DNA from 3 places in the Alteromonas sp. ISO5 genome. Region 1 is predicted to be linked to each of the others. Evidence: predicted binding sites of a transcription regulator. Region 1 holds the regulator's gene; each other region holds the start of a gene.
What was found. The regulator sigma-54, encoded in region 1, starts transcription at its own class of promoters, with help from an activator protein. The targets are predictions, from matches to a motif close to GTTGGCACGNNNNTNGNNT.

Region 1 (10,447 bases):
GCTGCAAAGAGCGCCCCGAACAGCATTAATCCCGCTCGACCTGAGGCGGCTACCCGTTCCAGCGTGTTGCGACCGGTTTGTTGTATCCAGTTCAATCACTTTCTCCCAAAAATGCCTTGCGCAAATCGTCCGCCGGATAATGAAACGGCACCGGGCCATCGGCTTTTCCCTGCAAGAATTGCTGTACCAGCTCGGAATCACTGCCTTTAATTTGTTCGGCGGTGCCTTCCCCTATTACCCGCTGGTCGGCGAGAATATAAATATAATCAGCGATGGTCAGTACCTCAGTAACATCGTGCGTTACCACAATACTGGTCAGGTTGAGGGCATCATTAAGCTCGCGAATAAGTTTTACCAGCACGCCCATGGAAATCGGGTCCTGACCGGCAAACGGCTCATCGTACATAATTAAATCCGGATCCAGCGCGATTGCCCTGGCCAGCGCGGCCCGCCGGGCCATACCGCCGGATAGCTCGCTGGGCATCATCTGAGCAGCACCACGCAACCCGACAGCCTGTAGCTTAAGAGCAACGATGGTAGCGATGATAGATTCCGATAATTTTGTGTGCTCGCGCAGCGGAAAAGCGACGTTATCAAATACTGTCATGTCGGTGAACAACGCGCCACTCTGAAACAGCATGCTCATACGACGACGATTATGATAAAGCGCTTTGCGACTCATTGCCGGGATGGACTCACCGTCAAAGGTAATATCCCCACCGTCAGGTATGAGCTGTCCGCCTATCAGCTTAAGCAACGTGGTTTTGCCTATTCCGCTCGGGCCCATCACAGCAGTGATTTTACCTTTGGGTACACGTAGGGAGATACCGTCATAAATAACGCGCTCCCCGCGGGAAAAGGTCATATTGTTTACGTCGACTAAATAGTCCATGTTACTTTGCATTTCCTGTGCAGGCCTTAGCCTTGGAAGTCCGGTTACACTGCCCGACTCCGGTTTATCTTTTGTGCGTTCATTGTATGTCGGTTTGCTTAATCTGCCTAAACCGAAAAAGTTACAATTTATATCACGAACGCCACTGCAGGATACAGCCTGCCAGCGAAGTATATTAGGTTTTCATTATCCGCTATTCGTCCGGAAATTCCGTTTTATTTAACGAATCACATTGTTCTATGCTGTAGAATAAATGCTGAATCTTCGCTGAAACTAGTACTGCTCACTGTGAGTCGGGATTCTACCATAGTATAAGTTGATTACATACATTCATGTAGGTATATTTAATAACCAGCTATACATAGTGCTTAATTCGAAGACTAATCAATTACTTGCCAACTGCTACCAGATGTAACCGCAGCTATCTCTGTGACACTCTACACAAGCATACGTTCCATGACGATGCGACTTCCGTATAGAAAAGCTTCCTCTTTAGTCATTAAAACGCCCTGGGCGTTTATAAAGTTCACGGGTTAATTACCGCTCTACTTTTAATAAGACCGTGTTTAGGCGTTTTTCTCGCAGGCTAAACATAGGAATAAGCGTATTTTTTTGCGAGAATACAACTTTCGATGGATGCAGGCTTTTTTGTGATACTTCAGATAGCTATTTTTCTGGCCGGACTTGCGGTACTAAGCTGGAGTGCCGACAAATTTGTTTTCGGCGCCTCTGCCCTGGCCAAGAACATCGGCATATCTCCCATGATGATTGGCCTGACGATTGTGGCCATGGGTTCTTCTGCACCAGAAATTGTGGTCTCTGCGGTGGCATCCATCAACGGTAACCCCAATACCGCAGTAGGCAATGCACTGGGGTCGAATATTACCAATATTGGCCTGGTGCTTGGCATCACCGCCCTTATAAAGCCCTTACTGGTGTCGTCGACTACCCTGAAACGCGAATTCCCTTTGTTACTGATCATCAACCTGATTGCCGTTTATTTCCTGTCTGACGGCGAATTATCCTCCCTGGAAGGCATTATTCTTATTTTACTGTTTGTTTTTGTGTTAGCCGGAATGGCCTGGATTTCTCTACTGGTCGATAAAGGCGATCCGCTGATGAATGAGACCAGCGATGAAATTCCTGACGCAGTAGAAACCTCCCATGCCGTTATGTGGATAGGCCTGGGGCTGGTCCTGTTGCCCTTGAGCGCCCAGTTTATGGTAGACTCCGCCGTTCATATCGCCCGACATTTCGGCATGAGCGATCTGGTAATAGGCTTAACCATAATTGCTCTGGGCACCAGCCTGCCAGAATTAGCGGCCAGTGTGGCCGGTGTGCTGAAAGGAGAAGACGACCTCGCCCTGGGTAACGTTATCGGGTCGAACATCTTTAATTTGCTGGCGGTGCTCGGTATGCCGGGGCTTATTGCGCCGGGTGTGCTTGATGAAAATGCCGCCCACCGGGATGCGCTGGTGATGCTGGGACTGACCCTGCTATTATTAGTGTTTAGTTTTAATTTCCGTGGGACACGACAAATCAATCGTGTCGAGGCGGCCTTGCTAGCAGGCTGCTACCTGGTTTATCAGTATTGGTTATTTGCCTAATGACGTCACAACAACAATCTTCCTTTATAGAATCGGCCAAGCGCGTTGTTACAATCGAACAAGCCGCGATTGCCGCGCTGGGCGAGCGCTTTGATGAACGCTTTGTGAAAGCCTGCGAGCTACTTAAAGACTGTCAGGGCAAGGTGGTGGTCAGTGGCATGGGTAAATCCGGTCACGTGGGTAACAAGATTGCCGCCACTCTTGCCAGTACCGGGACGCCCGCATTTTTTATGCACCCGGGTGAGGCCAATCACGGCGATCTTGGGATGCTGGGTTCAAACGATGTGTTGTTAGCCATTTCTAACTCAGGCGAAACCGGTGAACTACTCAACCTGTTGCCCGTAGTGAAACGCCTGAATGTCCCGGTGATTGCCATGACCAACCGCGCCGACAGTACCCTGGGCAAACATGCCGACGTGGTACTCGACATTGGTGTAGAACAGGAAGCCTGTACGCTGGGCCTGGCGCCAACCACCAGCACCACCGTTACGCTGGTAATGGGCGATGCTCTGGCTGTTGCTCTGCTGGACGCCAACGGCTTTACCTCGGATGACTTTGCTCTATCTCACCCTGGTGGCAGCCTGGGCCGCAAATTGCTGCTCACCGTGGCGGACATTATGCTCTCTGGTGATGAAATCCCGCTGGTCCCCGAGCAGGCAACGGTGTCTGAGGCACTGTTGGAAATCTCCCGCAAGGGCCTGGGACTGACCGGTATCACCGATACGCAGCGTAACCTGCTGGGTGTATTTACCGACGGCGATTTACGCCGCCTGCTGGATGCCCGGGCGGATATTCATAATACGCGCGTAGAAGAAGTGATGACCCGTGGTTGTATCACCTCCCATGGTGAAGACCTTGCTGTAGAAGCACTCAATTTAATGGAGCAATATAAAATCAGCGCCCTGTTGGTGGTTGATGAAAACAACCAGCCAGTGGGAGCGTTTAACATGCACATGCTGTTAAAAGCCGGAGTACTGTGATGAGCCTGGTAAAAACCCTGTATACTGAACTTCCTGAGGCTTTTTACCAGCAGTTGCAACAGGTTAAGCTGCTGGTTTGCGATGTCGACGGCGTATTTTCAGATGGTCGCATTTATCTGGGTAACCAGGGCGAAGAATTAAAAGCCTTTCACACCCGCGATGGCTACGGCGTTAAAGCACTGGTTAATGCCGGCGTCGAAGTGGCAGTAATTACCGGCCGACGTTCAGCTATCGTTAAGGACCGTATGACATCATTAAAGGTATCTCACATTATCCAGGGTGAAGAAAACAAAGCCGACGCGCTGGCTGAATTAATCGCCTCACTGGGACTTACCCGGGAACAGGTGGCAGCAATTGGTGATGATATGCCGGATACCGGCATGTTTACGCACAGCGCAGTTAACATTGCGGTGAAGGATGCCCATCCACAGGTTATTATGCAGGCAAACTGGGTTACCACCCTACCGGGCGGCTTTGGTGCGGTAAGGGAAGTGTGTGACACCCTGCTGCAAGCCAATGATAGTTTACACGGTATTTTAGGAGCCAGTGTATGAGTAAAGTAGGCCTGAGCATTGCCTGCCTGTTTATTCTGGCCACATTGCTTTACCTGCCCGGTTTTCTGGCCGAAGATCCGGTGATCACCCCGGATCAGGATGTGCTGGCCATTACACCGAGTTATAAAGCCCGTAACCTGACCACCACATTATATAATGAACAAGGTCAGCGCGTGCATGAAGTATTTTCATCCACCATGGAAAACTACGAGCAGTTAGGCTTTGTGCTGTTTTTAGCACCGCAATATACGATTTACCAGGAGTCTGACGAGCCGCCCTGGCAGGTAGTCGCCGACGAAGGTACGTTGTATGATAACAATATGATACAACTGGAAAATAACGTAGTTATTGTAAGTAAAAACCAGGCTGACTTTGTGCAGCGGGTAACCACTGACTACCTTGAGATAGATTTGGACCAACAAACCATGGTGTCCGAAGCCAGGGTGGAAATTTCGGGGCCTGATTTCCTGATATTGAGTAACGGACTTCGCGCCAACCTATTGAATAAAACTTATGAGTTGAATCATCATGTGCAAACGACTTATTCCCCTGCTAACTAGCCTGTCGCTGGCACTATCGCCGGCCGTGGTGCTGGCAGCCAAATCTGATTTCAAAAAAGACATCGAGGTGTTTTCCGAGTCGCAGTTCCTGGATGGTAAAAATAAAAAGTCCATTCTGATTGATAATGTGCAGGTTACCCAGGGCTCACTTAGCATTAAGGCCGACCGGGTTGAAGTAGAAGCCGGCGGCGGCAAAGGCAAGGAAGTATTTATCGCTACCGGAAAACCTGCTGTCTACAGCCAGACCCTGGACGATGGCCGGGTAGTTGAAGCCCGCGCATTTGAAATCCGTTATGAAGTAGCTAATCGCACCATTTCTCTGGCTGGCGATGCCGAATTAAATCAGAATACCAGTGTGGTAAAAGGTGAAACCATCGTTTACGACATGGAAAAAGAACAACTTAAAGCCACCGGTGACGGCAGCGGCAGTGAGGATGGCCGGGTGCGCACCGTATTTAGTCTGGAAGACATTGAAGCCGTGCGCGACGAAAGCAAGGCCCGTGACAACACGGGCGACCAACAGGATAATGAAAACGAATGACCACCCTAACCGCCACCCACTTAGCTAAGTCGTATAAGTCCCGGCAGGTAGTAAGGGATGTCAGTGTTGAGGTGTCTGCCGGCCAGATAGTTGGCCTGCTGGGCCCCAATGGCGCCGGCAAAACTACCACGTTTTACATGATTGTGGGCCTGGTGGCGCTGGATAAAGGCGATATTCGCATCGACGAGATGGATCTGACCCGTCAGCCCATGCACGAACGTGCCCGCAATGGGATTGGGTATTTACCCCAGGAAGCCTCTATTTTCAGAAAGTTAACGGTTTTTGACAATATCATGGCAATATTGCAAACACGCAAGGACCTTTCGTCTGCCGAACAGCAAAATGAAGCGGATGCCCTACTTGATGAATTCAATATCAACCATATACGTAATAGTACAGGGATGAGTTTGTCGGGAGGAGAACGGCGTCGGGTAGAAATTGCCCGGGCGTTGGCAGCCAATCCGAAATTTATTTTGCTCGATGAACCCTTTGCGGGAGTTGATCCAATTTCGGTTAATGATATAAAGAAGATCATACAACATCTTCGTGACCGTGGAATTGGTATTCTGATTACTGACCACAACGTACGGGAAACCCTTGACGTCTGTGAAAAAGCCTACATTGTCAGTCAGGGTGAATTAATCGCCCAAGGCACTGCGGAACAGGTTTTGAGTAATCAAAAGGTCAAGGATGTATACCTGGGTGAGCAATTCAGGCTATAGTTAGATACATAAAGACAACATGTTTTGTCCCCATCAATAACAAGCAAGGCGTTAAGAACAGAAGTAGATGAAACCATCTTTACAGCTCAAATTTAGTCAACAACTTACTATGACGCCACAATTGCAGCAGGCGATTAAACTGCTGCAACTTTCTACCCTGGATTTACAACAGGAAATCCAGGAAGCACTCGATTCGAATCCGTTACTGGAAGTTGATGACACCAGCGACAACGATACTATAGAGAAAAGCAAGCTTGATGCTGAAGCCGATGCCGCCGCAACGGCCAGTACCGAGACCAGCATGGACACCAACGAGGCGCTCGAGAAAAACGAACTGCCCGATGAACTCCCTATCGACAGCACCTGGGATGAATATTACTCAGCATCATCGGCGCCTGCGCCTGGCCCGGCTTCAAATGACGATGACCAGGTTTTTCAGGGTGAAACTACCGACAACATCCAGGACCACCTGCTCTGGCAAATGCGCCTGACGCCCTTCAGTGATGTAGACCGCGCAATCGCCATTGCGATTATCGACTCAATTGACGAATCAGGCTATTTAACGGTAACAGTTGAAGATATCCTGCAGAGCGTCAATACTGAAGATATGGAAGAGCCGGTTGAAGCCGACGAAATTGAATGCGTACTAAAGCGGATTCAAATGTTTGACCCCATTGGCTCAGGTTCACGTACCCCTCAGGAGTGTCTACTGGTCCAGTTAAAACAGTTTGCTCCCGACACGCCATGGCTCAAGGAAGCAAAGATCCTTATCGAAGACTATGCCGACCTGCTGGGCAGCAAGGACTATCGCACCTTAATGCGTAAGTCACGCCTGAAGGAAGACGATTTGCGAGAAGCGATGCGCTTATTGCAAACCCTTAATCCGCGTCCAGGTAGTGCGCTAATTACCCAGGAACCTGAGTACGTTATTCCTGACGTATCGGTCACCAAGAAAAAAGGTCGTTGGGTGGTTGAACTTAACCCGGACAGTCTGCCAAAACTGAGCGTAAATCAACAATACGCTGCCATGAGCCGCCAGGCCCGTAACAGTTCAGATTCCCAGTTTATTCGCTCGCACATGCAAGAAGCCAAGTGGTTCATTAAGAGTCTGGAGTCGCGTAACGAAACCTTGCTCAAGGTAGCTAACTGCATTGTGCAGCAGCAAATGGGTTTTTTCGAACACGGCCCGGAAATGATGAAGCCTATGGTCCTCAATGACGTAGCCGAGATGGTCGATATGCATGAATCCACCATTTCGCGGGTTACTACCCAAAAGTACATGCACACCCCTCGCGGTATTTTTGAGTTGAAATACTTCTTCTCCAGCCACGTAGCCACTGAGTCTGGCGGAGAATGTTCATCCACTGCCATCCGCGCTCTGATCAAAAAACTGGTTGCCGCCGAGAAGCCCAGTAAACCACTAAGCGACAGCAAAATTGCTCAATTGTTGGCCGATCAAGGTATTAAAGTTGCCCGGCGAACAATAGCAAAATACCGGGAATCCTTGTCGATTCCACCGTCTAACCAACGCAAGAGCCTTATTTAGGCCGAAATATAAGGAAGACGAACTATGCAAATAAATCTTACAGGTCATCACATCGAGATAACCGATTCTTTGCGTAATTATGTTGATACCAAGTTTACTAAACTGGAGCGCCACTTTGATCACATATCCAATGTGCATGTGATCCTCAACGTGGAAAAGCTTACTCAAAAAGCCGAAGCCACGATGCATTTAAGTGGAGCGGAAGTATTTGCCTCGTCAGAAAATCAGGATATGTATGCTGCGATAGACAGTATGATCGACAAACTCGATCGCCAGGTAATAAAGCATAAGGAAAAGCTCAAAAAGCACTAGGCCCAATTTAACCTTATGAATATTCAAGCCTTAGTTAGCCTGGATCGCACTGAATGTGCGGTCCAGTGCAACAGTAAAAAACGAATTTTAGAAATCATCAGTGATATTGCTGCCGAAACCAACGCCGAAATTCAAAAAGAAGACGCCCTCAATGCCCTGCTCAGCCGGGAAAAAATGGGTAGCACCGGCATTGGTAATGGCATAGCCTTGCCCCATGGCAGACTGGCTAACCTTTCCAAAGTAACAGCTGTGGTAGTAACAACCACCCCGGCTATTGCCTTTGACGCCATTGATGATAAACCGGTGGATATCTTTTTTGCCATTTTGGTGCCAGAAAACCAAACCGAAGGGCATCTGCAAACGCTCGCAACTATCGCCGGTAAGTTAAGCCAGAAAAGCATTGTAAAAACGATCCGTAACGCCGAATCGAAGGAACAGGTTATCGCCGCACTATGCGACCAGGCTGAACAATAGTCCGGCAGGGAGTCTGACACAACCATGAAACTCATTATTATCAGCGGGCGCTCCGGCTCCGGCAAATCCGTTGCGCTAAGGGCCCTGGAAGATTTAGGCTACTACTGCGTTGATAACATTCCGGTAAACTTGCTCCCAACGCTCACCCATACCGTAGTCGACGAATACGATCAGGTAGCCGTGAGTATCGACGTGCGTAACCTGCCAAAGGATCCCGATGAATTAGTCGAGATTCTCGACTATCTGCCCTCATCCTGGTCGATGACCATTGTCTATCTGGATGCCAGTGATGACATGCTGGTGAAGCGCTTTAGTGAAACCCGCCGCCTGCACCCGCTGGCCAAACTGAATAAATCCCTGGCTGATGCAATACAGGCAGAAAAAGAACTCCTCGCGCCCATCACCGAGCGGGCTGACCTCTATATTGATACCGACCGCTTATCCATTCATCAGTTGGCGGAGCTTATCCGCGAGCGTATTCTGGGTAAAAAGAGTTCCAGGCTGGTGCTGGTATTTGAATCTTTCGGCTTTAAGCATGGTATTCCCAAAGATGCCGATTACGTGTTTGATGTTCGTTTTCTCCCCAACCCGCACTGGGAGCCGGATCTTAAGCACCTTACCGGCCTGGATTCACCGGTAGAAGCTTTTCTGGGTTCACAGCCCATTGTGACTAAATTTATCTGGCAAATTCAAAACCTGCTGGATACCTGGATGCCGCATCTGGAGCGAAATAATCGCAGCTATGTCACCATTGCCATTGGTTGTACCGGTGGCCAGCATCGTTCCGTATTTGTCGCGCAGTCACTGGCCAAAATATACGGCGATAAACACCCTGATGTGCAAATTCGTCACCGGGAGTTAAACCGATAATGCGCGTAGAAAAAACCCTTACCATTGTTAACAAGCTTGGCCTGCATGCACGGGCCGCTACTCAGTTAGTGCAACTGGCCAATCAGTTTGATGCCGAAATCACCCTAAAAAAAGGCGATAAAGAAGCCAATGCCAACAGCGTGCTGGGCTTAATGCTGATGGAAAGTCATCAGGGTGAACAGGTTGATGTGATCAGCGAAGGCCCGGATGCCGAAGCCGCCATGGCGGCGGTGGAAAATTTGATTGTCGGACGCTTTAACGAAGATGAGTAGCACAAACAGATAACCACTGTGAAGTGGTTATCTGTGGTTTCTCTGCGAATGACGAAGACTAATCATTTAATTGCATTTGCAGCCGGCCGTTTTGATTCACATGGAATCCAAATCTAAATTCCAGTCTCACATGACGATTATCCGCTGAATCCGTATCGTAGTGGCCTGGAGGTGGAGCATTGCCATCCCTACTCCATGCAGACCAGCCTCTGAATGTTACCGTTTTCCCTATGCTGGGAGATATTTGGAACTCTGTAATTGAAGTCTGTTTACTGTGCGTCTGCACGGGGCTAAAGTACTCACAAACTAACCGATATGGCTCTACTAGCTTGCCCACTGCGAAACTATTTGGATTGCAGACAGGCGCAGCAAAAACTGTCTTTGGCGCTCCATATACGTCGCTCGCCTGAATTCCGCTGGCCTGTTGACTGATAGTGAGATCCACTGCACCTTGTGGTATGAGCTGTTCGTTTCGCCCATTCATAGTCGATGCTGCGACTGACGAGGTCATCAGGATAGTCAATGTCATAAAGTTTGGCACGAATCGCGTAATTGTCATATCGAACTCCTGCTGGTTGACTGATTTAACTATAGTTCGAAAGGATGAATAAAACTTTGCAGCAACATTAACAGAACATTAAAAGCAGAAGCCTGGCAGGTCTCATAGCCCCTTGTGAGAGGATTTTTAATACGATAAGGGGCTGGAAAGCACTAGGACAAAATATTAGCGCCTTGCTCCGGCGCTCTCGCTTCTTCTGCCTGCCGGCGGATATCATCATTTTCGCTGGAGACATCATCATGAGCAGCAGCGGTGTCCTCTGTAACGGCTTTAGGTTTGCTGACAGGGCTTGGTTTGACCGGTTCAGGGGGGGTGTCCTGATCCTGAATATCCACCATAGTTACCGGCACGCCCTGCGGGAATATCACTTCACGGGCATCGTCCGGCATACTAATTCCCTCGTCAGTAAACCGTTTTACCAGATCGCGCATTAGTACCGACGCCATTTTAATCACACTGGTATTTTCTACGTTGATCCAGAAATACACCTTCAAATTTACTGTTGCCGAGCCAAGTTCATCAACCAGTACTAACGGCTCCGGCTCTTTAAGTACATTA
Region 2 (10,447 bases), 390 kb from region 1:
AGCGGGCGCTGACATCAAGGTACTGAGAAAGTTGCGCTGCTTCCCGGACAGGCAAAGGCGGCAGTGCCTCGCTGTCTTGCACCAGTTCCTGCAAGGCTGCCAACATGGCTGTCAAATTAATTAACTGCTCAGGTAGGTTTGATAAGCACCGTCACCCCAGGCAATCAAGGCTTCGTTTTCGAATAAAAGCGGCGTGCATTCATCCTGTGTCGTCATACCGTCTGCGCGCACATGCTGAGTACGGTAAAACATTACCTGAATCTCACGGCTATCCTGCATTTTGGCTTCTGTAATATCCGGTGTACCCAGTAAAGCCATTACCTCGGCGCGGGTAATACCCAGCTCCAGCTTGGATATTTGCACTTTGTTATACTCTTCCCGATCCTGCCAGTCCATATTCTCCGGTTTGTCCGGATAAAAGGCGATGAGTAAAAAAGCAAGGACCGCGTACGAGGCTACGCCGATCAAAATAAGTCGGATTGCTTTACTGTTCATTTATCTGTGTCGTTTTACTGGTTAATTCATTCTGGCCCTGTCGGACCTTAATCAATAGTAGTCTATCCAATTAACGCCACACTGTCAGCCTTAAGAATGTTACTGATTATGAATCGCGGTTGATGCTGTAACAGGGCCGGTATTCAGTGCCGGGTAATTTCATACGCTGCTGTGCCACAAAGGATTTCAGTAAGGCGTCGATACGGGCCATTAAATCGGCTTCACCAGACAGATTAAACGGGCCAAATTCCCGGATTTGGCGAATACCCTCAGCTTTCACATTGCCCGCCACAATTCCCGAAAATGCTTTGCGTAAATTATTTGCCAAATCAGACAGCGGCTGCTCCCGGTGAAGATTAAGTGTCGCCATGGATTTGTGGGTGGGGATAAACGGTTGCTGAAAGTCATCTTCGATTTTCAGTGACCAGTTAAAACTGAACGCATCGCCCATGGCCAGTCTGAACTGCTCCACCTTTTTAACACCCTGGCCCAGTACCCGGGCGACTTCCACCGCATCATCCACAATAATCTGATAGCGATTTTGCGCTTTGGGCCCCAGGGTGGCGCCGACGAACTCGTGGATAGCTTCAAAATAAGACTCACTGCCAGCCGGGCCGGTTAATATTACCGGGAAGGGCTGCTGGGCGTTTCGTTCGTGGATAAGGATCCCGAGTAAATACAACAGTTCCTCAGCGGTACCTACGCCGCCAGGGAAAATAATAATGCCGTGCGCGATTCGAACGAAGGCTTCCAGACGTTTTTCAATGTCTGGCATGATCACCAGCTCATTAACAATGGCATTAGGCGGTTCTGCGGCAATAATACTGGGCTCGGAGATGCCAATATAGCGGCCGTCACGGTAGCGCTGTTTAGCGTGGCCAATGGCGGCGCCTTTCATGGGGCCTTTCATTGCCCCTGGACCACAACCCGTGCAAATGTTGATCTCACGTAAGCCCAGTTGATAGCCCACTTCCTTGGTGTATTTGTATTCCTTAAGACCAATGGAGTGGCCGCCCCAACACACGATGGTGTTGAGCTCATTATTACGTTCGATGACTTTAGCGTGACGCAGCATGTCAAAAACCATATCGGTTATACTGCCACTATCAAGCGGTGCGCTCTCATGTACAAAGGCGTACTTGTTGCCCATGTAAAGCATGTCTCGTAACACTGAGAACAGATGCTCATGAACGCCTTTAACCAACCGCTCGTCAACAAAGCCGACTTCCGGCGGGTTAATTAATTCGAGTTTGACGCCCCGTTCCCGCTTAATCAATCGTATGTCGAATGATTCGTACGGAGCGAATAAAATTTCGTAGTTATCTTCGTCTACGCCGCTGTTGAGTACTGCCAGACAACAGTTGCGGAAGAGCTTATACAAATTACTGTTTGTGGTGTCTTCAAGCTTGCTGACTTCAAGTTGGGAGAGCTGGCTCATCCAACCTACAGGGTTGAGCTGAATTTTTTTCATTCGGTATCCTGAATGACCACCTGATTCCGACCACCGGATTTTGCTTTGTATAACCCTTTATCGGCCCGCTCAAAGGCGGCATCGAGTTTCTCACCAGTGCGGCAATGGGTGCCGCCTATGGATGCAGTCACTATCAGGCGTTCTTGTTTAAATTTAAAGGGTAGCTTAGCCAGACCCTCACGCAACTCATTAAGGCGATTTAACAGTTTATCATTAGCATGATCAGGCAACAAAATGATAAATTCTTCACCGCCCCAACGCGCCATAAATTCGCTGCTGGTAAGGTTAGCTTTAAGATGGCGAGCAATGGCCTGCAGTGTTTTATCACCTGCAGCATGGCCGTATTTATCGTTGATCCGTTTAAAATGATCAACGTCGACCACCGCGATGCTGAGCGGTGTACCCTGCGCCTGGCAGCGATCCCATTCTTTGGAAGCCCGCTCATTATAAGCCATGCGATTGGGCACACGGGTGAGCGGGTCGGTGTACATGTTGATGCGCTGCTCAACCAGCTTTCTACGATACAAGTCTGTTTGCTTTTGCAGCGACGAGAGCTGTTGTTGCATGGAAACCAGCAGTGACATCAAACCTTCCTGCTCCTGACGCTCCGCTTCTTCACTTGCACTTAGTGAGTTAGCCATCTGGCCAAGGTAATGCTGGGCCTGCTGTTTCAATTCGTCGATACTGTGCTCGCCTTCGAGCGCGTCTTCCATGTCTTCCAGTACGTTTCGCAACTCCTGATTGCGCGATTGGCGGGCCTCAAAGCTCTCGGCACTTTTTGAGATACTGGACTGCACATCACCGTTAATGTTACCCAGCGCATTATTCAGACGCTGAATAATTTTACCGGCCGTATTGGCCTCGGTGAGGGTTTCCTGAACCATGACCCGGATCAGGATCAGGCAGCTGTTAAGTAACTCTTCTTCGGTAAGCCCCTGGCCAAGTCTCTCCTGTAGAGAGGCAATATAGTCATCCTCCGGATTGACCCGAATATAGGTTTGTACCAGTTGGCCTAGTTCGTCGATTAAATCTTGTTTAAGCTGTACAGTTCGGTTATTGGGCTGGTTATCACCCGCTGATTCTTCACCACTGTCTATGCTGGATTGATAGCATTTTAATACTTGCTGATAGAGCGGCAGTACACCACTTATTCCATTGATAGGCTTTTTCAAAGCGCTACTGGCTTTGGCTGCCTGACTGCGGGCGGTAGGTTCGGTAACCAAGCGCTGAAATGCCTGAATATCTTCTTCCAACTGGCGTATCCAGGCCTGGGTCAGCGTTTTAACTGAGTAGGGTTCCAGCATAATTAACTGGCTGACTTTATTCATGGAAAGGGTGGCCAGGGTAAAATCAATCTTGCCACTTAAATGACCACGCAGAGACTGTAACTCTTTATCAATCTCTGCCGATAGCCCTTCATAATAACTGGTGAGTCGGACTATAAATCCTGCCAGTTGCTCACTGTGAGCGCGCAGCGATTGGAGTTGTTTCGCTTCCATGTGTTATGCAAGCTCCTTATAAGCCAAAATAGCCGCCGGCATACTACTGCCGGGCTAGTCGATTGTTCGATATAATGAAATCAAAATTCGCACGCAGCGGGTTGATATCCAATCCGCCTCTGCGGGTGTAGCGCGCATAGACAGCTAGCTTGTGCGGCTTGCAACGAACCATTAAATCACAAAAAATTCGCTCGATACACTGCTCATGAAACTCATTATGACGACGAAACGAAATGAGGTAAGCCAGCAGCCCGGCGTGGTCTATGGCCGCGCCTTCATAATGGATTTGCACACTTGCCCAGTCAGGCTGGCTGGTGATCAGGCAATTTGATTTTAACAAATGACTCACCAGGGTTTCAGAAACCTGTTGGTCGCTGGTTGTCAGCAGTTCAGGACTGGGCTGGTAGGCATTGATTTCAATGTCCAGGTCGTCAATCACGGTGCCGTCAAGTTCACCAAGATGAAGAGTACCGAACTGGCCGGCACTGAATAGTTGCACCTCAACCGGTGCCTGGGCACATGCCGATAAATCATTCGTTAAATATTGGACGACTTCATCTGCACCGTTAAATACCGACTGGTTAAAACTGTTCAGATAAAGCTTAAAAGACTTTGACTCAATTAGGTTTTGCGAATCAATGGGCACCCGGCATTGTAAAATCGCTACCTGCGGTTTTCCCTTTGGATTAAGCCATGAAAGTTCATAACCATTCCAGATATCCACGCCGCCAAAAGGCAAAGGCTGGGAAACACCTATTTGTTCGCGGCTTAGCGTGCGTGGTACGCCTTGCAGCAGCTCAGGTGTGTACTGTTCAATGTAGTCAACCTTTTGACCCAGAGTCAGGTTGGCGGGAAGAGACGGAGACGAAGAGTGCTTTGCTGTCATGCTGTCCTGTAACTTTTTACCACTGATTAATTGTGACACGCGCATTCAATATGCCAAGCTGGTGTTTTAAGTGCCATAAATTCTTTAGTATAGAGGTTTAGTATACCTGATATGGAATCGCAATGGAGAATATCGTTCAACAATCATTGCATAATTTAATGCGCGATTTGCAACAAACGGCAGCGTCTCACCCCGCGCTTATGACTTCAGAGTTTGAGCCGGAATTAGCATCCCCCTGTTATGTAGGGAATGCAAAGCCGGGAGAGCCCTGCGCCTGGCAGCCTGTGCCTATGGAAGCTGAATATACCTTTGCCAACATCGAAAACGCCCTGCATATCACGCTGAACGAGCAATATTGTAAGTTCTTTACGACTTACTGGAGTTTTAATCTGCAGGTAAAGGCTCCACAGGGTAACTGTGAACTATTGCAGGTTTGCAGTGAAGAGGACTTCGAACGGTTGCAACAAAACCTGATTGGGCATTTGTTAATGAAGCAGCGACTGAAACAGCCGCCCACTTTGTTTTTTGGTTTAACCGACGAAGACGACTTTATTTTGTCAGTGGATAATGCCTCAGGCGAAGTGGTGTTGGAGCAGGTGGGCAAATTACCCAGTCGCTGCCTGGCGCCCGACCTGGCGACCTTTATTGATGGCCTGACGCTGGCCGCTTAACCGAGCTTTGCCAATCGGCTCTCCATCACCGCGAGAGCCTGTTCTAATTGTTCCACCCGTTTTTCCAGCTCAGTGATGCGCGCTTTGTCTCCCGGCGTTTTTGGTTGGGCTTTAACCTCTACGTTTTGCTGATTGAACACCTTTATAGCCTCGATGGCATCCAGTACGCTTACCTTAAAAGAGGCTCTACCACGCAATAAGCCCACGCCCGGGGTTAAACCCTCGGCCGCCAGTGTGTGGCATATTTCGACCAGGGTTTTATGGTTTTCTTTGGATGTCATAAGATTACTCTTTACTGATGACTGACAGGGTAGATTGAGAGAGCGTCTAACCGGTTAGTCAAAACAACGAAAATTTCGCTAATCATACTGATAGTTAGTACTGTCGCCAAGTGGTTATTTTTTAACTCCTTTAAAATTCAATGAGTTATAGTTGGCCTTATTTTTGATTACCTGAATTAATTAGTGACTTATTATTTTTCAACAGGGAACCACTATGAAAAAACTGATGCTTTGTACTGCTCTGGTAGCACCGATGTTATTGTCTGGCTGTATTATCTCCGTGGGTGATGACGACAGAGAACACTATCAGGCCAGCTGGGAGCAGCGCGAGTATAATAACCGTAAACATATCAGTAATCTGGAAGTGAATGCGCACTTTGAAGATGTCACTCGCAAAATGGGGGTAGCCGACTTCAATGAAATGGTAGGTGAGGGCGATCATGTTTACCGGATCCTTTACTATCGCACGCAGCGTACCGAAGACGATGGTATCACCACTAAGGATGAGTGCACGCCACTGGTCTTTAAAGACAACCGCTTAATCGGTTGGGGGGATGAAGCGGTTCGTAAAATCTAAACCGCCCAACCGTGCTGACAAGCCTGATAGACGAATCGTTTATCAGGCTTGCTGCTGTCAGTTCTCCCCTTTATAAAGTTACAGTGTGGTTCGATTATCAACGCAGTCACTTCCCTCATCATTTCTTATCAGATTGACTAAATTGTATAAATATTGTTAACAGAATATTTACAAAGCGTTATTTTTTTAGCTAGAGTGGGGAACTGATGCACTTTTTGTGCGTCTATTACGTAACTCTTAAGACCAATCTTGTTGTTTTCAGTTGGCTGTTGTTTACCTGCAGCGCTGAGCGGTTGAGTGAGAGGGCGGCCTGGGTCGCAATAACTGGCGTGTACGCATCACCACAACACGGGAGACAGGCTATGGTACAAGCGGAAATCCAACAAAATCTGGATAAAATCAGAGCAGCATACTTATCAGCGGAAGACCTGAAAGTTGCCGCATCCATTATTTACAACGCCTACCACGACGATCCAATTTTTTTACAAATATTCCAGAGCGAAAAGGAAGGCTACGAATCGCGGCTCCGTTCCGCCATTCGCGAAGAACTCACCGCATTCTGGGAAGCAGAGCAACCCATTATTGGCTTATTTGATGAAGGACGATTGCTGTCTGTTGCATGCCTTACCGGGCCTGACAATGCAGCAGGTGCCGGCCGTTATTGGCACTGGCGGTTAAAAATGCTGTTAACGACCGGTTATTACGGTACCCGGCAAATGCTGGAAAAAGAGGAGAAAATTCGCTCAGCCATGCCAGCTGAAAAGTACCATTTACTGTCGTTTATCGCGGTGCATCCGGACTACCAGTCCCACGGTCTTGGCCATCTGTTAATGCGGGCTATTGACAGTGTGTTACTTGAGCACCGTGATTCAGAAGGGGTGGGCGTATTTGTGACTGTGCCTAAATATGAAACGTTCTTCTCCGATGGCTTTTATCAGAAAGTCGCGCAGGTGGAAATTGCTAATAAAATCGGGCAGGTTATGTTCAGGCCAAGGCCTTAACCGCTAAATACAATGCCGGGCAGGGCGATTATCACGCCCTGCTTTTGCTGATAAATTTCCTTGTCAGTCTTGCGGGCGGAATACCGTCAGGTATAGTGCCTGTATTGATAATGACACTCTGCAGATATGACCGACTCTTTAGATTTCGATCCGGTACAAGCCATTCAGAATGAAGATGCCTGGGTTAGCGTCATCCAGAAGATGGATGAAGCCTATGCGGATCTGGTGCAGTCGCAGGTCGAAGTCGAAGAGAAAAACGTTGAGCTTGAAGAGGCCAAGAGCTTTTCTGACAGCATTCAAAGTGCCATGAATGATGTGCTCATCGTCTGTGATAACGATGGCATTATAGAAGGGGTCAACCGGGCGCTGACCGAGCTGGTGGGGGAGTCGGAATCGGCTCTGATTGGCCGCTCTATTCTCACCTTTATCGCCCCGGAGCTGCACGACAAGGTACAAGGCTTCCACGAGCGTCTGCGCGCCCAGCCTGTGCGTGACTACGAACTTGAGTTACAGGGCAAGTCGGGTAATGTGCCATTATCGGTAAATTGTACGACACGCTTAAATCACCGCGGTAAGTCAGTCGGCATGGTACTGGTAGGACGGCCTCTGGGCGAGCTACAAAGGGCCTATAAAGAGCTCAATATCGCCCATGCTGAATTACAGCTCGCCCAGCAACGGCTTATTCAGTCAGAAAAAATGGCTTCTCTGGGTCGTCTGGTCGCAGGGGTGGCCCACGAGCTGAACAATCCTATCAGCTTTGTGTATGGCAACATGCACGTATTACGTCGCTACACCGATAAACTCAGTACCTATTTTGATGCAGTAGCCAATGGCGAGAGCCGCGACACACTGCGAGAAATGCGCGAAAACATGCGCCTGGAAAAAGCCATCAAGGATCTCAATTCGCTGGTGGATGGCACGATGGAAGGCGCTGACCGGGTAAAAGAAATCGTTAATGATTTACGTCAGTTTTCATCAGCGCAGGTGTCAGAAAAGGCGTCTTTCGACCTCAGTTATGCGGTGCATACCGCTTTACACTGGATAATGAAAGAAAATGATTATGCGGTTGAGGTTATTGACAATATTCCCCGGCCATTGGAAGCCTATGGCCATGCAGGCCAGATCCATCAGGTCGTGGTAAACCTGATTGAAAACGCGGTGGATGCCATGGCCGCTTCCGAGCTTCGTAGGTTAACTATCAATGCCAGTGTAGACAAAGACGGCGTGTTGCTGACGATAAAGGATACCGGGCCGGGGATCAGCGCTGATGATGCGCCGCAAATCTTTGAGCCTTTCTATACAACCAAGCCGGTTGGTATGGGAACAGGCCTGGGGTTATCAATTAGCTATGGTATCGTTTCGCAACATAATGGCGAATTGTCCATCGACAATCATACCGAAGGCGGTGCTATCGCCAGCCTGTTTTTACCCTACCGGGAGTCCGCTAATGCTTAATTTGTTATGGCTGCAATCCGGCGGTTGCGGCGGTTGTTCCATGTCGTTACTCAATGCCGAATCCCCCGATGTGTTGACCCTGTTTGAAAATGCCGGCATCAATCTGCTGTGGCATCCGTCGTTAAGCGAAGCTACCGGTGATGAGTGTATTGCCATGCTTGAGGGCATTCTGAGCGGCGCCATTGCGCTGGATATTCTTTGTATTGAAGGCTCAATGATGACCGGCCCCATGGGCACTGGCAAGTTCCACATCATGGGCGGTACCGGCAAGCCCATGATTGAATGGGTAAAAGCGCTGGCGGACATTGCTCGCTACACGGTTGCTGTTGGCAGTTGCGCGGCCTACGGCGGCATTACGGCAGCAGGGGCTAATGATACTGATGCCACTGGTCTGCAATTTGACGGCGAAATGGCAGGCGGTTTGCTGGGCAAGGATTTCACCTCGCAAAGTGGCGAACAGGTGGTTAATATCGCTGGTTGCCCGGTACACCCTGACTGGGTTACCGAAACGCTGATGAGTATTGCGCTGGGTGAGCACAATGATGAGCAACTCGATAAATTTGGTCGGCCACGTATGTATGCCGATCATCTGGTGCATCACGGCTGCTCCCGCAATGAATTCTATGAATATAAAGCCAGTGCCGTGGACATGGGCGACCGCGGTTGCATGATGGAAAATATGGGCTGCAAAGGTACCCAGGCTCATGCTGACTGTAATAGCCGGCCGTGGAATGGTCAGGGTTCCTGTACTAATGGTGGTTACCCGTGTATCAACTGTACCGCGCCTGAATTTGAAGAGCCTGGGCACAGCTTCTGCCAAACGCCGAAAATTGCCGGGATCCCGGTTGGCCTGCCAACTGATATGCCCAAGGCCTGGTTTGTAGCCCTGGCGCAATTGTCTAAAGCGGCCACGCCTGAACGCTTAAAAAAGAATGCGATTGCCGAACAGTTAATTTACCCGCCCACCATTCATAAACGTAAAGGCTGAACCATCAGTATGTACAGTCAGAGAGTAGCAGTATGAACCGAATTGTCGCCGGTCCCTTTAATCGCGTGGAAGGGGACCTGGAAATTACCCTGGAAACCGGGGAGGGTAAAGTTCAGCGAGCCGAAGTGAACTCGCCGCTTTATCGTGGTTTTGAACGAATCTTACTGGGTCACAAACCCATGGATGCACTGGTTTATACGCCGCGGATTTGCGGGATTTGTTCGGTTACCCAGTCGGTGGCCAGTGCCCGCGCGTTAGCCGATGCCATGGGACTGAATATGCCGAAAAACGGCGAGCTGTGTACTAATCTGGTACTGGCAAGTGAGAATATTACCGATCTTATCACGCATTTTTATCTGTTTTTTATGCCCGATTTTGCCCGCGACAGTTACGCTGGCGCTGCCTGGTTTGGTGATATCCAGGCCCGGTTTAAAGCGACTGCAGGTTCCGCCGCGGCCCAAATGTTACCAGCCCGAGCTGACTTTCTGCACCTGATGGGGCTTATGGCCGGTAAGTGGCCACATACCCTGAGTTTACAACCGGGGGGCGTAGCCAAAGCGATTGAGCCCAAAGAGCGCCTGCGTTTACTGGCTATCGTTGCCGGGTTTAAACGATTTCTGGAAAGTACTTTGTTTGGCGATAGCCTGACCACCATCAGTCAGCTTAAAAGCGAGGCCGAACTGTGGCAGTGGCATCAGCAAAAGCCCTGGCACAGCTCTGACTTTCGCCGTTTTTTGCATGTGGCTGAGGTACAGCAGTTACACCAGCTTGGTCGGGCAACGGATCATTTCCTCAGCTTTGGTGCCTATGGTGCGATTGATGAGCCCATGTGGGCAGCTGGCAGTTATCAAAATGGCCAGACAAGCCCATTGGATATTGGGCGCATAGCCGAAGATCACTCCCATAGCTGGATGAGTGACAGCGACCATCCGCATCCCCCAGCAAAGGGAATTACCCAGCCTACGCTCGATAATGAAGCGGGATATAGTTGGTGTAAGGCTCCCCGGTTAGGGCAGAAAGTGGTAGAAGTCGGTCCTTTGGCGCGACAAGTGGTTAATGGTCACCCTCTGGTGCGTGATATGGCCAGCCGCCACGGTGGCAATGTGTTAAGCCGAGTGGTTGC
Region 3 (10,447 bases), 2.3 Mb from region 1:
TTGTCTAATAAGTTGCTCTACGGATTCTTTGGTGAAGTGTTCGGTTACAGATAGGGTTTTCCGAGCTTCCAGAATATTTCGCTTTTGAATGTATACAGATGCTTTGAATAACAGATATTCCGGATTATCAAAATCGTTCACTAACAGTCGATCGATATGATAGATGGCCTGGTCATAATCTTTTAATACCTGGTAGAGTTTTGCCAGTTCAAAACGCGCATAATTAAAATCATTGTTGAGGACCAGGATATCGCTGTACACCGCCAGAGCCTCTTCAATAGCATTCTCTTCAACCAGGTTATGCGCTTTTAGCAATAACGACTGAGGATGTTTAGGCGATACCGCCAGCAGTTCATCAACTATCAGGTTGGATTCGGTGAATTGGCGCAATCTGCTTAAAATTGCAGCTTTATTAAATTTTGCAGCAAAAAAGCTTGGTTTCTTTTCCAGAGTGTCGTTTATCAGCTTAAGCGCTTCGTTGTATTTTTTTAAGCGGATTAAAATACCGCCTTTAAGATTCAAGAAATCCACATTGTCGGGATATTGCCCAAGTATAGCGTTTGCGCCTTTCAAGGCATCCTGTTCGAATCCTGCTTGGAGTTTCATCATACTGTAAGTGAACAAAAACGAAATATTCCCCTGATTCTTCTCGTAATTGGTATCAAGAATTTTAATGGCTTCTTCAGTTTTTCCCCGACTGGCCATCAAGCGAATACGGAATAGATTGACGATGGCATTGTCAGGGTAACGTTCTGATAAATCTTCGCTTAGTTTCTGTGCTTTAAATGCTCGATTTTGTTTCAAATATAAATCACCAAGCAACAGTGCCCAATCAACATTGTCCAGAAGTTTATCTTCGTGTTTCTCCAGTAAAGTAAGGGCCTGGCGATTCTGCTGGGTCATTAAATACGTTCTTGCAAGCAGTACAATTGCCTGAGGATCATTAGGATTGTGTTGCAAGTATTGATTAAAGTCGCGTGCAGCTTGTTCGGTGTTACCATGAAAAAAAGCAGTTAAACCACTTATGTAATAAAGCACGGGCTGATCGGCTATCAGTTCAGGAGACAAACTGCTCATTATTTCATTTAATTGCTCCAGGCGTTCATTATTAACCAGCTTCTCCTGATCTTTACTTTCTAACCAACTGCTTAGCAATATCGCCAATGGATCATTAGGGGTTTTCTCAACGATTTCATCAACAAATGCCTGGGCTTTTTCAAAATCATTACTTTCTAAGTATACGTCAGCAAGTTTGCGCAGAGTCAGCGGATCTTCAGGAGAGAGCTCCAGTGCTTTTTGGAGGTAATCAATAGCGTTGTCGTATTTACCTTGTTGGTGGGCCAGTTGTCCTTTTAATCGCCATGTAACAGGATTATCTTGCTCTATGTTAATGGCTCGTTGCAGATACTGACTTGCTTCAGCAAAATGTTCTGATGTAATGGCTACTGCTGCCAGGCCGTTATAAGCTGCAATATAGTCTGAATTTAGTTTGAGACTTTGTTTATAAGCGTCTATTGCACAATCTGTCTGCTTCAGACGAACGCAGGCTGTAGCGCGAATTTGCAACCATTTAACTTTCTCTTCTATGGATAACTTATCAATATCACTAAAGCTGATCACTCTTTGATATTTATTTTGAAATAACAAGGTATTACCGAGCGATTCTGCCACTAGGTTGATGTCAGCTCCCTGATCTAAGGCTTCGTAGAATTCAACTTCAGCAGCCTGCAAATAACCATTAACCAGCAGAAGTTTTCCCATCAAAATTTTAGCGGCGAGGTTTTCTGGATCCTGTTGCAAACTGTTTTTTAAATGAATGAACGCTTCATCAAAACGTGATTGAGAGTAGGCGGTCAGGGCTTTTTCATAGTCATCTTCTGAACTGGCGAACGCAGTAGGTGTGCCTAATAAACTCAGTGTAATCAATAATGCTGAAGTTAGTCGCATAATGTTTGTTGTTAGTTTTATGTCGATGGTGTGATTGTGTACAAAAAAGGTGGCAAATGCCACCTTTGAACAAGAATGATGTTGCAATTATTTTACTTTCTGTTTGCGCCAGGCTGCAAAGCCACCAGCAAGCAGAAGCAGTGCAAATGAACTCGGTGCATTCACTGGGTCAGGTGAGTTATTCGGATCTGCCTCGAGCTTGTTGAAGCCAATCGATGATAATTTGAAGCCATCATTGTGCTTGCTAAACCTATCGACATAACCAAAGGCTGTATTGTATGCCCCAACTAACCAGTATTTCGACGTTTCAGTGAAGGTAAAGTCCGAGTAGTAGGTACCATTGTCAGCACCTATCTGGAAGCTGTTTTTCAATGAGCCACCAATATTATCAGCAATTTGCTGCCAAGTCGCATTTCCACTGGTTAGCTGGCCAAGGCCTGTATCGGATAACCCGGCAACTGTTACCTGGTTTTTGCTCGCATAACCATCTAAATAACTGAAAGTTGCGCCGACCAGAGAGACTTCTTCAGAGAAGGACAACAATACCATGTCATAATCAGTGCCTCCATATTCGTGCGAATAGTTATCAATGGTATGGCTTTCACCAGCGTCGCCACTATACATACCATAGCCTATTTGTGAACCTGAGCTCCAAGGACCCGCAAAATTTGCTGACTGGACGGTATCGTCTTCTTCGCCCCACCAACCTGAGCCATCCCTATCTGTGCCATACCGATTTTGATTACCGTTATAATTGCCGACATCCGACCAAGCCGACACATTAACGGTAATGCCGTTCAGGTTAATTCCTGTACTGTAATTGTGACCCAGATCGTCATACATATTATAAATTTTTGCATTGCCCCATGAGTCACAGCCAGTGGTCATGTTACAATTATTGTTGCTTGTCGCTGATGCTATGCCTGAGGCAAATAAACCAATGGTGCTCAGAACAAGAACTGTCTTTTTACAGTTAAACCGCATACTTCACTTCCTCATTAACTACGCATTCTTGCGAAATTTTTTCAAGCAAAAAATGATCCAAAATATAAAGTATTTTAATTTCAATGGTATAGCGTTTTGTGTCAGGAAAGTTTACGTTTTTTGTAAATTATCCTGACATAGGTATGGATGAGGAAAGTGCTTCAACATGGCAGTTTCATAATCCTTTAACTTACACTTTATAAAAAAAAGTAACGGGTTATGTATATGATCTGATAAGTAGTTATCTCACGTACGAATTCGGGTAAACAAAAGCAGAAATGCTTTGAAACTTAAAATCGTTAAGCATGTCCATTGAGAGTATGAAATAATGATCGCCGTTTGTAGCTATAGAGAAAATCATGTCAGAAAGTAAACATAAAGGTATCTATCTGTTGCCGAATCTTCTAACCACTGCCGGGCTGTTCTCAGGCTTTTTTGCCGTGGTGTCTTCTATGAACGGGCGCTTTGAAGCTGCAGCGGTGGCAGTATTCGTGGCCATGATATTTGATGGACTGGATGGACGGGTTGCCCGAATCACCAACACTCAAAGTGATTTTGGCGCTGAATATGATTCGATGGCCGATATGGTATCGTTTGGTATGGCACCGGCGTTGGTTGCTTATAATTGGGGATTAAGCGATCTGGGTAAGCTTGGCTGGTTCGCTGCCTTTATTTATGTGGCTGGTGCTGCATTAAGGTTGGCTCGCTTTAACACTCAGGTTGGCGTGGCTGACAAGCGCTTTTTCCAGGGCTTAGCCAGTCCGGCAGCGGCTGCCGTAGTCTGTGGATTTGTATGGTTAGGTGTTGAGTATGACATCAATGGTAACGATATAGGCCTGATTGTGGCACTAGTTACCGGATTGTCTGGCTTATTAATGGTCAGCAACTTTAAATATAACAGCTTTAAAGAAGTCAACTGGAATGGCAAAGTACCATTTGTTGCACTGCTGGTAATATTACTTATCTTTATTATCGTCGCCACTGAGCCTGCGCTGGTATTGTTCATTGTTTTCGCGCTTTATGCGTTGGCGGGGCCGATAAACACTTTCAGAACTGTGGATAAAGTCACTTTGAGCGATGTCGTCGGCGATCAGGTAGAAGATGCCGATTTTATGTCAGCAGTCGCAACCGAAGAAAAAGAAGCTGAGCAGGCAAAAAGCCGGACCGACGAAGAAACCAGAGTAGATAAAGACGAAAAAACACCAAAATAGTGTAGTTAATAACCCGATTGTTTAAAACGCGACCAAACGGTCGCGTTTTTTATAGTTTTTTTTAAATAACTGTTGATCTCTTCCGGGGGATGCGTAAAATGCGCGGCTCTTCAACGGGGAACGCCTCAACAGGCCAACCCACATAACGCGAAAGCCTTATGTGAAGCGGTATACAGCGACAATGCTTCGAAAATAAATTTTCAAAAAAGTGTTGACGCAGAAAACCAAAAGCGTATTATACGCATCCCGCTTCGGCAGGTTCTAAAAGAACGCTGAAGCAGCAAGCAGAGCTTGTACTGTTCTTTAACAATTTATAACAAGACAATCTGTGTGGGCACTCATTAAGAGTGTCAACAACGACAATTCAAAATTTCGATATTTAATTGAAGAGTTTGATCATGGCTCAGATTGAACGCTGGCGGCAGGCCTAACACATGCAAGTCGAACGGTAACAGGATTAGCTTGCTAATCGCTGACGAGTGGCGGACGGGTGAGTAATGCTTGGGAACTTGCCTTCAGGAGGGGGATAACAGTTGGAAACGACTGCTAATACCGCATAATGTCTCCGGACCAAAGCGGGCTTTTAGCTCGCACCTGAAGAGAGGCCCAAGTGAGATTAGCTAGTTGGTAAGGTAAAGGCTTACCAAGGCAACGATCTCTAGCTGTTCTGAGAGGAAGATCAGCCACACTGGGACTGAGACACGGCCCAGACTCCTACGGGAGGCAGCAGTGGGGAATATTGCACAATGGGGGAAACCCTGATGCAGCCATGCCGCGTGTGTGAAGAAGGCCTTCGGGTTGTAAAGCACTTTCAGTTGTGAGGAAAGGTTGGTAGTTAATACCTGCCAGCTGTGACGTTAACAACAGAAGAAGCACCGGCTAACTCCGTGCCAGCAGCCGCGGTAATACGGAGGGTGCGAGCGTTAATCGGAATTACTGGGCGTAAAGCGCACGCAGGCGGTTTGTTAAGCTAGATGTGAAAGCCCCGGGCTCAACCTGGGATGGTCATTTAGAACTGGCAGACTAGAGTCTTGGAGAGGGGAGTGGAATTCCAGGTGTAGCGGTGAAATGCGTAGATATCTGGAGGAACATCAGTGGCGAAGGCGGCTCCCTGGCCAAAGACTGACGCTCATGTGCGAAAGTGTGGGTAGCGAACAGGATTAGATACCCTGGTAGTCCACACCGTAAACGCTGTCTACTAGCTGTTTGTGGATTTAATCCGTGAGTAGCGAAGCTAACGCGCTAAGTAGACCGCCTGGGGAGTACGGCCGCAAGGTTAAAACTCAAATGAATTGACGGGGGCCCGCACAAGCGGTGGAGCATGTGGTTTAATTCGATGCAACGCGAAGAACCTTACCTACACTTGACATGCAGAGAACTTTCCAGAGATGGATTGGTGCCTTCGGGAACTCTGACACAGGTGCTGCATGGCTGTCGTCAGCTCGTGTCGTGAGATGTTGGGTTAAGTCCCGCAACGAGCGCAACCCTTGTCCTTAGTTGCCAGCATTTAGTTGGGCACTTTAAGGAGACTGCCGGTGACAAACCGGAGGAAGGTGGGGACGACGTCAAGTCATCATGGCCCTTACGTGTAGGGCTACACACGTGCTACAATGGCAAGTACAGAGGGAAGCGAGACAGTGATGTGGAGCGGACCCCTTAAAGCTTGTCGTAGTCCGGATTGGAGTCTGCAACTCGACTCCATGAAGTCGGAATCGCTAGTAATCGCAGGTCAGCATACTGCGGTGAATACGTTCCCGGGCCTTGTACACACCGCCCGTCACACCATGGGAGTGGGATGCAAAAGAAGTAGTTAGTCTAACCTTCGGGAGGACGATTACCACTTTGTGTTTCATGACTGGGGTGAAGTCGTAACAAGGTAACCCTAGGGGAACCTGGGGTTGGATCACCTCCTTACGTAAAGTCGTTGGACGACTTGATGTAGTGCCTACACAGATTGTTTTGTTATAGAAAGTAAAGAACGACCAAGATTTACTCGTAAGGGAAATCACTGGGGCTATAGCTCAGCTGGGAGAGCGCCTGATTTGCATTCAGGAGGTCAGCAGTTCGATCCTGCTTAGCTCCACCAAACTCTAGTAAGCTGATAACTATCAGGTTGCAAGCAGTTAAGTGTTAGAGCAAGGCGACTGAGAAGTGAGTGAAGGCGCATACAGAGGTATGCAACTGAATGAGCGCCGAACAAAGCCGCAGCGCAACGCTTAAATGCGCAGTAAGCTGGAGGCTTGTAGCTCAGCTGGTTAGAGCGCACCCCTGATAAGGGTGAGGTCGGCAGTTCAAGTCTGCCCAAGCCTACCATTTCTCGCTTACTCGGCGTTGAATAAAACCTCATGTGCTGCGCGCACACTACGGTTTCATTCGCCTTGATTAAGCAAGAAATACGCTAGTACCTGGTCGAAGGAAGGAATCAAATCCTAATGAATATTTACTCATTGAGTAAGCATTGATTAGGGTTTTTTACTCTAAGAATGTTCTTTAACAATTTGGAAAGCTGATATTAGTAATCAATCAATATTGAGTAACTGAGAATATCGAAAGATGTTCTTTCAAGACTACTCTCTACTTGACATACGGCGCTGTGAAAACAGCAATGTAATTTGATTAGACAGTCATGCATACAACAGAGATTCAATTCTCACCTGACTCCGGATAAAAAGGCGGAGGTAGGCGCAACGCAGTCCATCCTTTTAGCGTGTCGCACGCTTTGGGTTGAGTTGTAACGGCTATGGACACTTATGAGTCATGTCAATAAGTGGAAATAGCGACGATTGAGGTTCTGGGTAAGCGGCTACGACGAGTGAGCGAAGGCGTGTGTGAATAACACATAACTGAGCGAACGAGGACGTAACGCGCAACACAGGTTCTCAAGCGGAAGCTATTTAGGGTTGTATGGTTAAGTGACTAAGCGTATACGGTGGATGCCTTGGCAAATAGAGGCGATGAAGGACGTGTAAGTCTGCGAAAAGCTGTGGTGAGCTGACAAAACGCATTTGAGCCACAGATGTCCGAATGGGGAAACCCACCTGTTTACAGGTATCTGCAACTGAATACATAGGTTGTAGAGGCAAACGAGGGGAACTGAAACATCTAAGTACCCTTAGGAAAAGAAATCAACCGAGATTCCCTTAGTAGCGGCGAGCGAACGGGGAGCAGCCGATAAATAAAGTTGTAGTGGAACCTTCTGGAAAGTTGGACGGTACAGGGTGATAGTCCCGTACATGAAGCGGCTTTGTTTACATATTAAGTAGGTCGGAACACGTGTTATTCTGACTGAAGATGGGGGGACCATCCTCCAAGGCTAAATACTCCTATTTGACCGATAGTGAACCAGTACCGCGAGGGAAAGGCGAAAAGAACCCCTGTGAGGGGAGTGAAATAGAACCTGAAACCGTATACGTACAAGCAGTGGGAGCCTTTAGGGGTGACTGCGTACCTTTTGTATAATGGGTCAGCGACTTATATTTAGTAGCAAGGTTAACCATGTAGGGGAGCCGTAGCGAAAGCGAGTGTTAACTGCGCGTCTAGTTGCTAGGTATAGACCCGAAACCCGGTGATCTAGCCATGGGCAGGTTGAAGGTTGAGTAACATCAACTGGAGGACCGAACCCACTAACGTTGAAAAGTTAGGGGATGACTTGTGGCTGGGGGTGAAAGGCCAATCAAACCGGGAGATAGCTGGTTCTCCCCGAAATCTATTTAGGTAGAGCCTCGGACGAATTCCATTGGGGGTAGAGCACTGTTAAGGCTAGGGGGTCATCCCGACTTACCAACCCTTTGCAAACTCCGAATACCAATGAGAACTATCCGGGAGACACACGGCGGGTGCTAACGTCCGTCGTGAAGAGGGAAACAACCCAGACCGCCAGCTAAGGTCCCAAAATATTGCTAAGTGGGAAACGATGTGGGAAGGCCCAGACAGCTAGGAGGTTGGCTTAGAAGCAGCCACCCTTTAAAGAAAGCGTAATAGCTCACTAGTCGAGTCGGCCTGCGCGGAAGATGTAACGGGGCTAAGCAATATACCGAAGCTGCGGCAGCATGTTTACATGCTGGGTAGGGGAGCGTTCTGTAAGCCGTTGAAGGTGAACTGTGAAGTTTGCTGGAGGTATCAGAAGTGCGAATGCTGACATGAGTAACGATAATGCGGGTGAAAAACCCGCACGCCGGAAGACCAAGGTTTCCTGTCCCATGCTAATCAGGGCAGGGTAAGTCGGCCCCTAAGGCGAGGCAGAGATGCGTAGTCGATGGGAAACGGGTTAATATTCCCGTACTTATATAATCAGTGATGGAGGGACGGAGAAGGCTAAGCAAGCTTGGCGTTGGTTGTCCAAGTGAAAGCGAGTAGGCTGGAATTTTAGGTAAATCCGGAATTCTAAGGCTGAGACGCGAGACGAGCCACCAAGGTGGTGAAGTTGTTGATGCCCTGCTTCCAGGAAAAGCTTCTAAACGTATGATTATGTAAACCGTACCCCAAACCGACACAGGTGGTCAGGTAGAGAATACTAAGGCGCTTGAGAGAACTCGGGTAAAGGAACTCGGCAAAATTGTACCGTAACTTCGGGAGAAGGTACGCCCCTGATTGTGATAGGACTTGCTCCTTAAGCGGTCGGGGGCCGCAGTGACCAGGTGGCTGGGACTGTTTATTAAAAACACAGCACTCTGCAAACTCGAAAGAGGACGTATAGGGTGTGACACCTGCCCGGTGCCGGAAGGTTAATTGATGGGGTTAGCTTAGGCGAAGCTCTTGATCGAAGCCCCGGTAAACGGCGGCCGTAACTATAACGGTCCTAAGGTAGCGAAATTCCTTGTCGGGTAAGTTCCGACCTGCACGAATGGTGTAACCATGGCCACGCTGTCTCTACCCGAGACTCAGTGAAATTGAAATCGCAGTGAAGATGCTGTGTACCCGCACCTAGACGGAAAGACCCCGTGAACCTTTACTACAGCTTGGCACTGAACATTGAACCTACTTGTGTAGGATAGGTGGGAGGCTTCGAAGCAGAGACGCTAGTTTCTGTGGAGCCGTCCTTGAAATACCACCCTGGTATGTTTGATGTTCTAACTTAGGTCCCTTATCGGGATTGAGGACAGTGTCTGGTGGGTAGTTTGACTGGGGCGGTCTCCTCCCAAATAGTAACGGAGGAGCACGAAGGTTAGCTAATCACGGTCGGACATCGTGAGGTTAGTGCAATGGCATAAGCTAGCTTAACTGCGAGACAGACACGTCGAGCAGGTACGAAAGTAGGTCATAGTGATCCGGTGGTTCTGTATGGAAGGGCCATCGCTCAACGGATAAAAGGTACTCCGGGGATAACAGGCTGATACCGCCCAAGAGTTCATATCGACGGCGGTGTTTGGCACCTCGATGTCGGCTCATCACATCCTGGGGCTGAAGTCGGTCCCAAGGGTATGGCTGTTCGCCATTTAAAGTGGTACGCGAGCTGGGTTTAGAACGTCGTGAGACAGTTCGGTCCCTATCTGGTGTGGGCGTTGGATGATTGAGGGGAGCTGCTCCTAGTACGAGAGGACCGGAGTGGACGAACCGCTGGTGTTCGGGTTGTTTTGCCAAAGGCATTGCCCGGTAGCCAAGTTCGGAATCGATAACCGCTGAAAGCATCTAAGCGGGAAGCGAGCCCCAAGATGAGTCATCCCTGCACGTAAGTGCTGGAAGGGTTGTTATAGACTATGACGTTGATAGGCAGGGTGTGGAAGCGTTGCAAGGCGTTAAGCTAACCTGTACTAATTGCCCGAGAGGCTTAACCATACAACGCCTAAATGGCTTTACATTTAGAAGTTGATGGAATGGCTGACTAATTAAGTCAAAGAGAGTAGTGACGTTACTCAACAGATTGAATACGTATCAGATTTTCCTAAATTGTTAATACAAGTTTTGCCTGGCGGCAATAGCGACGTGGTCCCACCTGACTCCATTCCGAACTCAGAAGTGAAACACGTTAGCGTCGATGGTAGTGTGGGGTCTCCCCATGTGAGAGTAGAACACCGCCAGGCTCCCAATTTAAAAAACAAAGAACCCAGCGAAAGCTGGGTTTTTTGCGTTTAGGACTGGTACTCACCTACCACGCCATGAAGACCCAACCATCGAAGGTCATATCCACCCGAACAGCGTCGTCCGCTAATGATACATCCCTGTAGCGGGCATCCATGCGCGCATTCATGCGCGTCGCTCCGGTCGCTGCGAATGTCCACAGGATATTCGGTCAACCTCCGCCGGTGACCGGCCCAGCCCCATGTCAAGTAGAACACCGCCCGCGCCGGCTACGGGGCTCCTAATTA

Region 2: the regulator sigma-54 is predicted to act here: its motif matches at 5,454-5,472, upstream of AC2T0J_RS14365 (DUF3192 domain-containing protein).
Region 3: the regulator sigma-54 is predicted to act here: its motif matches at 2,975-2,993, upstream of xdp1 (exosortase-dependent surface protein XDP1).

The regions. Positions count from the first base shown of each region.
Region 1 is NZ_CM176572.1:2,823,009-2,833,455, reverse strand. Features, by position in the region: gene mlaE (lipid asymmetry maintenance ABC transporter permease subunit MlaE) at 1-95, opposite strand, end outside; gene mlaF (phospholipid ABC transporter ATP-binding protein MlaF) at 92-892, opposite strand; gene AC2T0J_RS12700 (calcium/sodium antiporter) at 1,543-2,499, shown strand; gene AC2T0J_RS12695 (KpsF/GutQ family sugar-phosphate isomerase) at 2,499-3,479, shown strand; gene kdsC (3-deoxy-manno-octulosonate-8-phosphatase KdsC) at 3,479-4,033, shown strand; gene lptC (LPS export ABC transporter periplasmic protein LptC) at 4,030-4,593, shown strand; gene lptA (lipopolysaccharide transport periplasmic protein LptA) at 4,562-5,134, shown strand; gene lptB (LPS export ABC transporter ATP-binding protein) at 5,131-5,856, shown strand; gene AC2T0J_RS12670 (RNA polymerase factor sigma-54) at 5,924-7,402, shown strand; gene hpf (ribosome hibernation promoting factor) at 7,427-7,714, shown strand; gene ptsN (PTS IIA-like nitrogen regulatory protein PtsN) at 7,730-8,188, shown strand; gene rapZ (RNase adapter RapZ) at 8,213-9,058, shown strand; gene AC2T0J_RS12650 (HPr family phosphocarrier protein) at 9,058-9,330, shown strand; gene AC2T0J_RS12645 (mechanosensitive ion channel family protein) at 10,042-10,447, opposite strand, start outside.
Region 2 is NZ_CM176572.1:3,210,380-3,220,826, forward strand. Features, by position in the region: gene AC2T0J_RS14330 (hypothetical protein) at 1-115, opposite strand, end outside; gene AC2T0J_RS14335 (DUF3192 domain-containing protein) at 121-495, opposite strand; gene ppnN (nucleotide 5'-monophosphate nucleosidase PpnN) at 602-1,966, opposite strand; gene AC2T0J_RS14345 (GGDEF domain-containing protein) at 1,963-3,465, opposite strand; gene queF (NADPH-dependent 7-cyano-7-deazaguanine reductase QueF) at 3,509-4,351, opposite strand; gene syd (SecY-interacting protein) at 4,474-5,022, shown strand; gene AC2T0J_RS14360 (hypothetical protein) at 5,019-5,303, opposite strand; gene AC2T0J_RS14365 (DUF3192 domain-containing protein) at 5,518-5,880, shown strand; gene AC2T0J_RS14370 (GNAT family N-acetyltransferase) at 6,243-6,881, shown strand; gene AC2T0J_RS14375 (PAS domain-containing sensor histidine kinase) at 7,008-8,336, shown strand; gene AC2T0J_RS14380 (NADH-quinone oxidoreductase subunit B family protein) at 8,329-9,324, shown strand; gene AC2T0J_RS14385 (nickel-dependent hydrogenase large subunit) at 9,357-10,447, shown strand, end outside.
Region 3 is NZ_CM176572.1:5,141,893-5,152,339, reverse strand. Features, by position in the region: gene prsT (XrtA/PEP-CTERM system TPR-repeat protein PrsT) at 1-2,034, opposite strand, end outside; gene xdp1 (exosortase-dependent surface protein XDP1) at 2,035-2,931, opposite strand; gene pssA (CDP-diacylglycerol--serine O-phosphatidyltransferase) at 3,291-4,142, shown strand; rRNA gene AC2T0J_RS23335 (16S ribosomal RNA) at 4,523-6,056, shown strand; tRNA gene AC2T0J_RS23330 (tRNA-Ala) at 6,153-6,228, shown strand; tRNA gene AC2T0J_RS23325 (tRNA-Ile) at 6,379-6,455, shown strand; rRNA gene AC2T0J_RS23320 (23S ribosomal RNA) at 7,049-9,917, shown strand; rRNA gene rrf (5S ribosomal RNA) at 10,047-10,162, shown strand.